DNA from 2 places in the Bacillus sp. UNC322MFChir4.1 genome. Region 1 is predicted to be linked to the other one. Evidence: riboswitches for the same ligand, from Rfam matches in the RefSeq annotation. Region 1 holds a riboswitch; the other holds the start of a gene.

Evidence for each region. Region 1 has a riboswitch for preQ1 ahead of queC (7-cyano-7-deazaguanine synthase QueC). Riboswitches for the same ligand answer to the same signal wherever they lie in the genome.
Region 2: another riboswitch for preQ1. It lies ahead of BR72_RS17375 (QueT transporter family protein); the one in region 1 lies ahead of queC (7-cyano-7-deazaguanine synthase QueC).

Annotation. Positions count from the first base shown of each region.
Region 1 covers NZ_KN050809.1:254,873-258,293, reverse strand. The annotation lists gene BR72_RS27185 (DUF6254 family protein) at 15-131, shown strand; gene BR72_RS18570 (ATP-binding protein) at 142-1,350, opposite strand; PreQ1 riboswitch class I at 1,585-1,628, shown strand; gene queC (7-cyano-7-deazaguanine synthase QueC) at 1,725-2,387, shown strand; gene queD (6-carboxytetrahydropterin synthase QueD) at 2,387-2,881, shown strand; gene queE (7-carboxy-7-deazaguanine synthase QueE) at 2,874-3,421, shown strand, end outside.
Region 2 covers NZ_KN050809.1:24,941-28,361, forward strand. The annotation lists gene BR72_RS17365 (DUF2564 family protein) at 1-81, shown strand, start outside; gene BR72_RS25805 (zinc-finger domain-containing protein) at 192-368, opposite strand; gene BR72_RS17370 (ribonuclease H family protein) at 382-1,041, opposite strand; gene BR72_RS17375 (QueT transporter family protein) at 1,270-1,755, opposite strand; PreQ1 riboswitch class I at 1,766-1,810, opposite strand; gene BR72_RS17380 (aldose 1-epimerase family protein) at 1,979-2,851, shown strand; gene BR72_RS17385 (reverse transcriptase-like protein) at 2,867-3,262, shown strand; gene BR72_RS17390 (DMT family transporter) at 3,267-3,421, shown strand, end outside.

The DNA.
Region 1 (3,421 bases):
AAGGAGTTGAAATAATGGGAAATAAAAAACGGGAGCAAGAAAGGCAATGGAAAGCGCGAAAAGAACAGCCGCCGCAGCATGGGAAAGTGAAGGCTTTTGCGGAACTTGTAGAGGAAACGAAAAAAACGTGATGCACCTGCATCACGTTTTTTTCGTTAAGGGGAATGTAAGAAGAAAAGTTGTTCCGATGTTCTTCTTGCTAGAGATGTCAATCTTTCCGTTCATTGCTTTTATAATACTAAAGACAACCATCATTCCAAGACCTGTTCCCTTTTCTTTTGTAGAATAGAAAGGTGAACCAAGGCGTTTTACTTGTTCGGCGTCCATACCGATTCCTGTATCTTGAATATGTAATTGGATGTGTTTATTAGCAGGTGTTACAGTAACTGTAAGGTCCCCGCCATTTGGCATTGCTTCAATACAGTTTTTTATAATGTTTAAAAGGCATTGATTGAGCTTTTGTTTTTCTCCCATTATATAAAATGTTTTACTTTGTTTCGTATAATGTATACAAACGTTAGAAAGGTTTGCTAATGGAGTCATGAGCGTAATTGCATGAAGTAATTCTTCTTCCAACTGTAATATTTGGACTTTTTCAATACTTGGTTTTGCAAATGTTAAGTAGTCTGTTAATACATGGTTTGCTTGATCAATACCGCGCATAGCGATGTCTAAATATAACAGTTTTTCTTGTTCTGAATGGCTTTTTGATTGTAGCAATTGAAGAAATCCTCTTGTTGATGTAAGTGGATTTCGAATTTCATGTGAAATAGAAGCAGCCATTTCACCGATGAGTTGAAATTTTTCGGCGTTCACAAGTTCTTTTGCAAAACGGACTTGTGATTGTAAAACGTCCATTAAGTATAAAATTAAGATCGTTCCTATAATTGTGCATAACTCATATATAATAAAATAAGATGTATAGTCCTTTGGGTTTGGAACGATAGATAGAAAATAGGGAATCCAGCCAATACCGTAAATAAGGCTGTAGAAAAAAGCTAAATACATTTTTGTTTTGATTTTCCCTTTTATATATATTTTGTATGTAGTAAAGAGAAAAATGTACAAAATAATAGAGGCAATAAGTGAAGGTATGAAGCCGCTGCCGCCAATAAAAAAACGATAAAGGTTCATAACACCTAAAATGGCACCGCCTGCTATTGGTCCTCCCGATAATGTTCCGACAACGAGCACGATATGTCGGAAGTCAAATTGAAAACCGTAATCAACTTTTGCAGCAAATGACATACAAACAATAGTGATAATGCTGCAGGAGAGAATAAATACAAACGAATTGAGCTTTGGAGAGCGATTTCCCTTTTCACTCCAAAATGAGTGATAAATTAACATTGTAACTAAAATAAATAATATATTTATGAAGAGGTACATAATAAAAAGCTTCAGGTTAAAAACCTCCTTGTACCGAGAAATAAAAGGTTTGATATATAAAATTATCATACTATTAATATGGAAGAAAATGAAATGTTATTTTTTGAAAAAACAGAAAAAATAGACGTTTTTCACACATCTACTCGGTATGTTACAATGTAATGTGAAAGTTAAAGAAGACAATCCATGCCTAGCATGGGAGAGGTTCGCGAACTCCCTCTATAAAAAACTATGAAGAGAACAATATCCTTTTAGGTATTGTTTTGTTTTTTTTAGTATGACAGTTCAAGAACGCTCTTTCTTCTTGGAATCGAGAATAGAGGAGAATGAGTGAAATGAAAAAGGAAAAAGCAGTTGTTGTTTTTAGTGGTGGTCAAGATAGTACAACATGTTTATTTTGGGCGCTAGAACAGTTTGAAGAAGTAGAAACAGTGACGTTTAATTATAATCAACGTCATAAGCTCGAAATCGACTGTGCGGCAGAAATCGCAAAAGAATTAGGTGTAAAGCATACTGTGCTTGATATGAGTTTGTTAAACCAGCTCGCTCCTAATGCGTTAACGCGTACAGATATGGAAATTACCCATGAAGATGGCGAGTTGCCGTCGACATTTGTGGATGGACGTAACTTATTGTTTTTATCGTTTGCAGCTGTGTTAGCGAAACAAGTAGGGGCACGCCATATTGTAACAGGTGTGTGTGAAACAGACTTTAGCGGCTATCCAGATTGCCGTGATGTGTTTGTGAAATCGCTAAATGTTACACTAAATTTATCGATGGATTATCCATTCGTTATTCATACACCACTTATGTGGATTGATAAAGCTGAAACATGGAAATTGGCAGACGAACTTGGAGCATTTGAATTTGTCCGTGAAAAAACGTTAACGTGCTATAACGGAGTGATTGGTGATGGTTGCGGTGAATGTCCAGCGTGTCAGCTTCGCAGTGCAGGACTTGATAAGTATGTACAAGAGCGTGAAGGAGCGAAAGCATAATGACACAAGACTTCTTTGGATTTCGCATTGTTGAAAATTTACAAAAAATAGATCAGGACATTGAGCGTAAGCAACTAAAGTATCATAATAAGCGTGTTATGGTGAGCAAAGAATTTACATTTGATGCTGCCCATCATTTGCACTGTTATGAAGGGAAATGTAAAAACCTTCATGGCCATACGTATAAAGTAATTTTCGGAATTAGTGGTTATGTCAATGAAATTGGTCTAGCGATTGATTTTGGTGATATAAAGGAAATTTGGAAAAATGAAATTGAAATATATTTAGATCATCGTTACTTAAATGAAACACTTCCAGCTATGAATACAACTGCTGAAAATATGGTTGTATGGATTTTTGAGAAAATGGAAGAGGCGTTAACAAAAGGTGCCAGGCAAAATGAATATAAAGGGGCGCGTGTTGAGTTTGTGCGCCTGTTTGAAACACCAACAAGCTATGCAGAAGTAAGACGGGAGTGGATGATGGGTGAGTAACATTCCTGTGTTAGAGATTTTTGGGCCGACAATTCAAGGAGAAGGAATGGTTGTTGGGCAAAAAACAATGTTTGTTCGCACAGCAGGTTGTGATTATAGCTGTGCCTGGTGTGATTCTGCATTTACATGGGATGGTTCGGCAAAAGAGCAAATTCGTCAAATGTCGCCAGAAGAGATTTTTTCTGAACTAGTGCAAATTGGTGGAGAAAATTTCTCGCATGTAACGATTTCAGGTGGGAATCCTGCCTTGTTAAAGCATTTAGGGGCATTCATTTCGTTATTACAACAAAAGGGGATTCGTACAGCAGTTGAAACGCAAGGAAGTAAGTGGCAAGATTGGTTACTTGCTATAGACGAAGTAACAATTTCGCCAAAACCACCGAGCTCAACAATGATAACGAATTTTGCTATGTTAGATTCTATTATAGATAAGTTAGATGGAAAAAATATAAGCCTAAAAGTAGTTGTATTTGATGATCAAGATTTTGTATACGCAAAAGAAGTGCATGAACGTTATCCGCACGTTCCGTTTTTCTTGCA
Region 2 (3,421 bases), 230 kb from region 1:
GATTTAGATGCACCATTTTTGTTGGACCAAGAGGACAAATTAGAAAGATGCGAACATCAATTACAAGAAGCAAAGAATTAAAAAACACCTAGAGTTTTTCTGGGTGTTTTTTACATTTGAAACATTTTAACCTGTATACCTATTATATCTTTATAGTCAAAAAGCTTTCACCTGAGCAAAGAGATGATTGTTCAAGACAGGTGTTTTCCATACTCTTGTAGCTTTTCTCCAATCGTACATTGCCGAATACAGAAGGAGTGAGCATAATATTTACTCTGTTCTTTTCGAAAATGTTTTTGCAAAAAACAACCATCGCAATATGTTTCTAATAAATCGTTCACCTCGTTAATCAGCTGCTTACGATTCACTCCTTCTACACTCCTATTCTGTTATTTCTTTATGACTATCAATATCCGTTCTTTCTAGTGCTTGTGTTGCTAATTGATGCGCTTCTTTATTTTGCTTTCTAGAAACCGGTTCACATACTAGTTTTAGTTTCATCTGTTTTGCTTTTCGTTCAATTTGATCTAAATAATGAATTAAATGTTCCTCATAACACGGCCATTCACCCGCTAATTGTTGAAGAACCACTTGAGAATCACCGCGTAGTATCACCGATTCATACTTAACCCCTAGCTCTTCTAACATGTTCATTCCATATAATAACGCTGCATATTCCGCTTCATTATTATCATCAATTCCTTCTATGTAAGCATTGCGGCGAATTCGATACGATTTTCCCTGTCTCTTATAGTAAATACTTATCCCTACACCCGCTTCTTTTGTCTCAACATCATATCCTCCATCAAAGTACAGCGTAAGATCTTGTGGCTCTTCTTCAACTTGTTTACTTAGTTTCTTAACTTCTTTTAACGTCCACTCTACTCCCATTTCATCATGAAAAAACAATTCCTTTGCTCTCCCTGTTTTTTCAAAATCCGCAGCGAGCTGTATTGCCTCTTCTAAACGAAGAAAATCTGTTTCTAGGTTAGTCTCTAAACCTTGTTTTGTTCGATATAACCAAGTAATTTTATATTTCATTATGCTCCCCCTTTAATATGCAAAACCCATGCACATTCATACTAAATATTATGCTCTTATTTTATCCTATTTTGTCTATGCGGACCGTATTCTATTCGAAATTCATTTATCTCCATAAAGCGGATGAGTGTATTTAACCGCGCGTAGTAGCGATTTATATGCTGCAAAATAACACGAGAAAAATAAATAAGAGCTGCCACAATAAAGTGAACAACTCTCTAATGAATCTTACACAAATTTCTCAAACTGTACTCGTTTGTTAATAAAATACATAACAGGCCCTCCGATTACCATTACAACAAACTCACCAATCGCACATGTTAACCATGTAAACAAAAATGGTAAATCAAACGCAAGATTGAGTTCAATTGCAATGATAAACATTGTAATTGTAAAGACCACTGTATTAAAGATCATACGACCCCATATCCCTTTTATAAAACGCATTGAAACAATTGTACAAAGTAAGGCGATAATAGATTGCCCCACTCCAAATACAAGGTCATATGCAATCATTGGTGAGAAAAAGAGGTTTGCTAAAAATACACCTAACACAATTCCGTAAATATATTTTTTATTGAACACAATAAGATGATTAAACATTTCTGAAATACGGAATTGAATATTCGTAAAACCAAAAGGTTGAATAAGCATAGTAACAGCAATATATAGTGCCGCTAAAATACCGTTAGCAACAAGTGTTTTAACTTTCATTATACGATCGATCTCCTTAGTTTTTTTACGTGGGATGGTTACGAACCACGTCAATATTTTAATAAACAAAATTAAATTATAATTATTATTCGAGTCCAAGTCAATATAGAAAAATCGTTACTTTATTTATGAATAAATAAAGTACAAAAGGGTGCTCATACACTGTCCTTTTCTATTTAGAGGACGTATAATAAAAAACATGAAAGATTTAGGAGGTTTGTTCATGGCAACAACGATTCAAAACGAAAAAATGATCGTGTCGATTTCTGAAAAGGGTACAGAACTGCAAAGCATTCGCTTAAAAGATGATTCTACCGAATATTTATGGCAAGGAGACGCAAAGTATTGGGGAAGACGTGCACCTATTTTATTCCCAATCGTCGGAAGATTAGTAGAAAATACATATTATATTGATGGTAAACCGTATTCATTAACACAACATGGCTTTGCCCGAGATTTAACATTTACGATTAAAGAACAAGATGAATCAAAAATTACATATGCAATAACTAGTAATGAAGAAACTTTACAAAACTATCCATTTGCATTTGAATTGCTTATTTCTTATGAATTAAATGAAACATCTATATGCGTAACATACGAAGTATTCAATTCTAACTCGGAAGAAATGTATTTTTCAATTGGAGGACACCCCGGTTTTAATTGTCCATTATTACCAAATGAATCTTTCACAGACTACTATTTATCTTTCGGTACTCCAGAGCGTCTAGAAGCAAGTGTATTAGAAGGACCGTTTCTTTCTAAACAAAAACTCGTAGTAGCAGAAGAAGCAACAGAACTTCCACTTACGTATGATTTATTTCAAAACGATGCGCTTATATTTGAAAATATGCGCAAAAGTGAAATTACTATCCGTTCTCACAATCATAATAAATTTGTCAAAGTATCATTTGAAGGATTCCCATTTGTCGGTGTATGGACACCAGGAAAAGATGCACCGTTCTTATGTATTGAGCCTTGGTATGGCATCGCCGATGAATTAGAACCGGCAAACGAATTCAAAGAGAAAAAAGGAATTCAAATGTTAAAAGCGAATGAAACATTTACATGTTGCTATAGTATTACAATCGGTTAATTGGAGGGTTTCAGTTTGATTGAAGTGTACATTGATGGTGCATCAAAAGGAAACCCCGGCCCTTCCGGCGCTGGGGTATTTATTAAAGGGATTCAACCGCCTGTACAGCTGACTGTTCCGCTTGGAGTTATGAGCAACCATGAAGCGGAGTATCACGCATTACTTACTGCATTAAATTATTGCACCGAACATAATTATAAAATTGTATCGTTTCGAACAGATTCACAACTTGTAGAACGCGCGGTTGAAAAACAATATGTAAAAAACCCATTATATGCACCACTTTTAGATGAAGCACTAAAAATAATCCAGCAATTTGATCTCTTTTTTATAAAGTGGATTCCAAGCAGTCAAAATAAAGCAGCCGACGAATTAGCACGAAAAGCCATACAAAAAAATGAACGGAGGTAGTGTATTGAAAAAAGAGTGGATTGCGCCTCTCGCCTTATTGTTTGTTGCTTTCATTTGGGGAGCTACGTTTGTTGTTGTTCAAAATGCCATGTCATTTGTCGGGCCATTTACTTTTAATGGTGTACGTTTTTTATTAGCTGGAATAATTTTATTGATCAT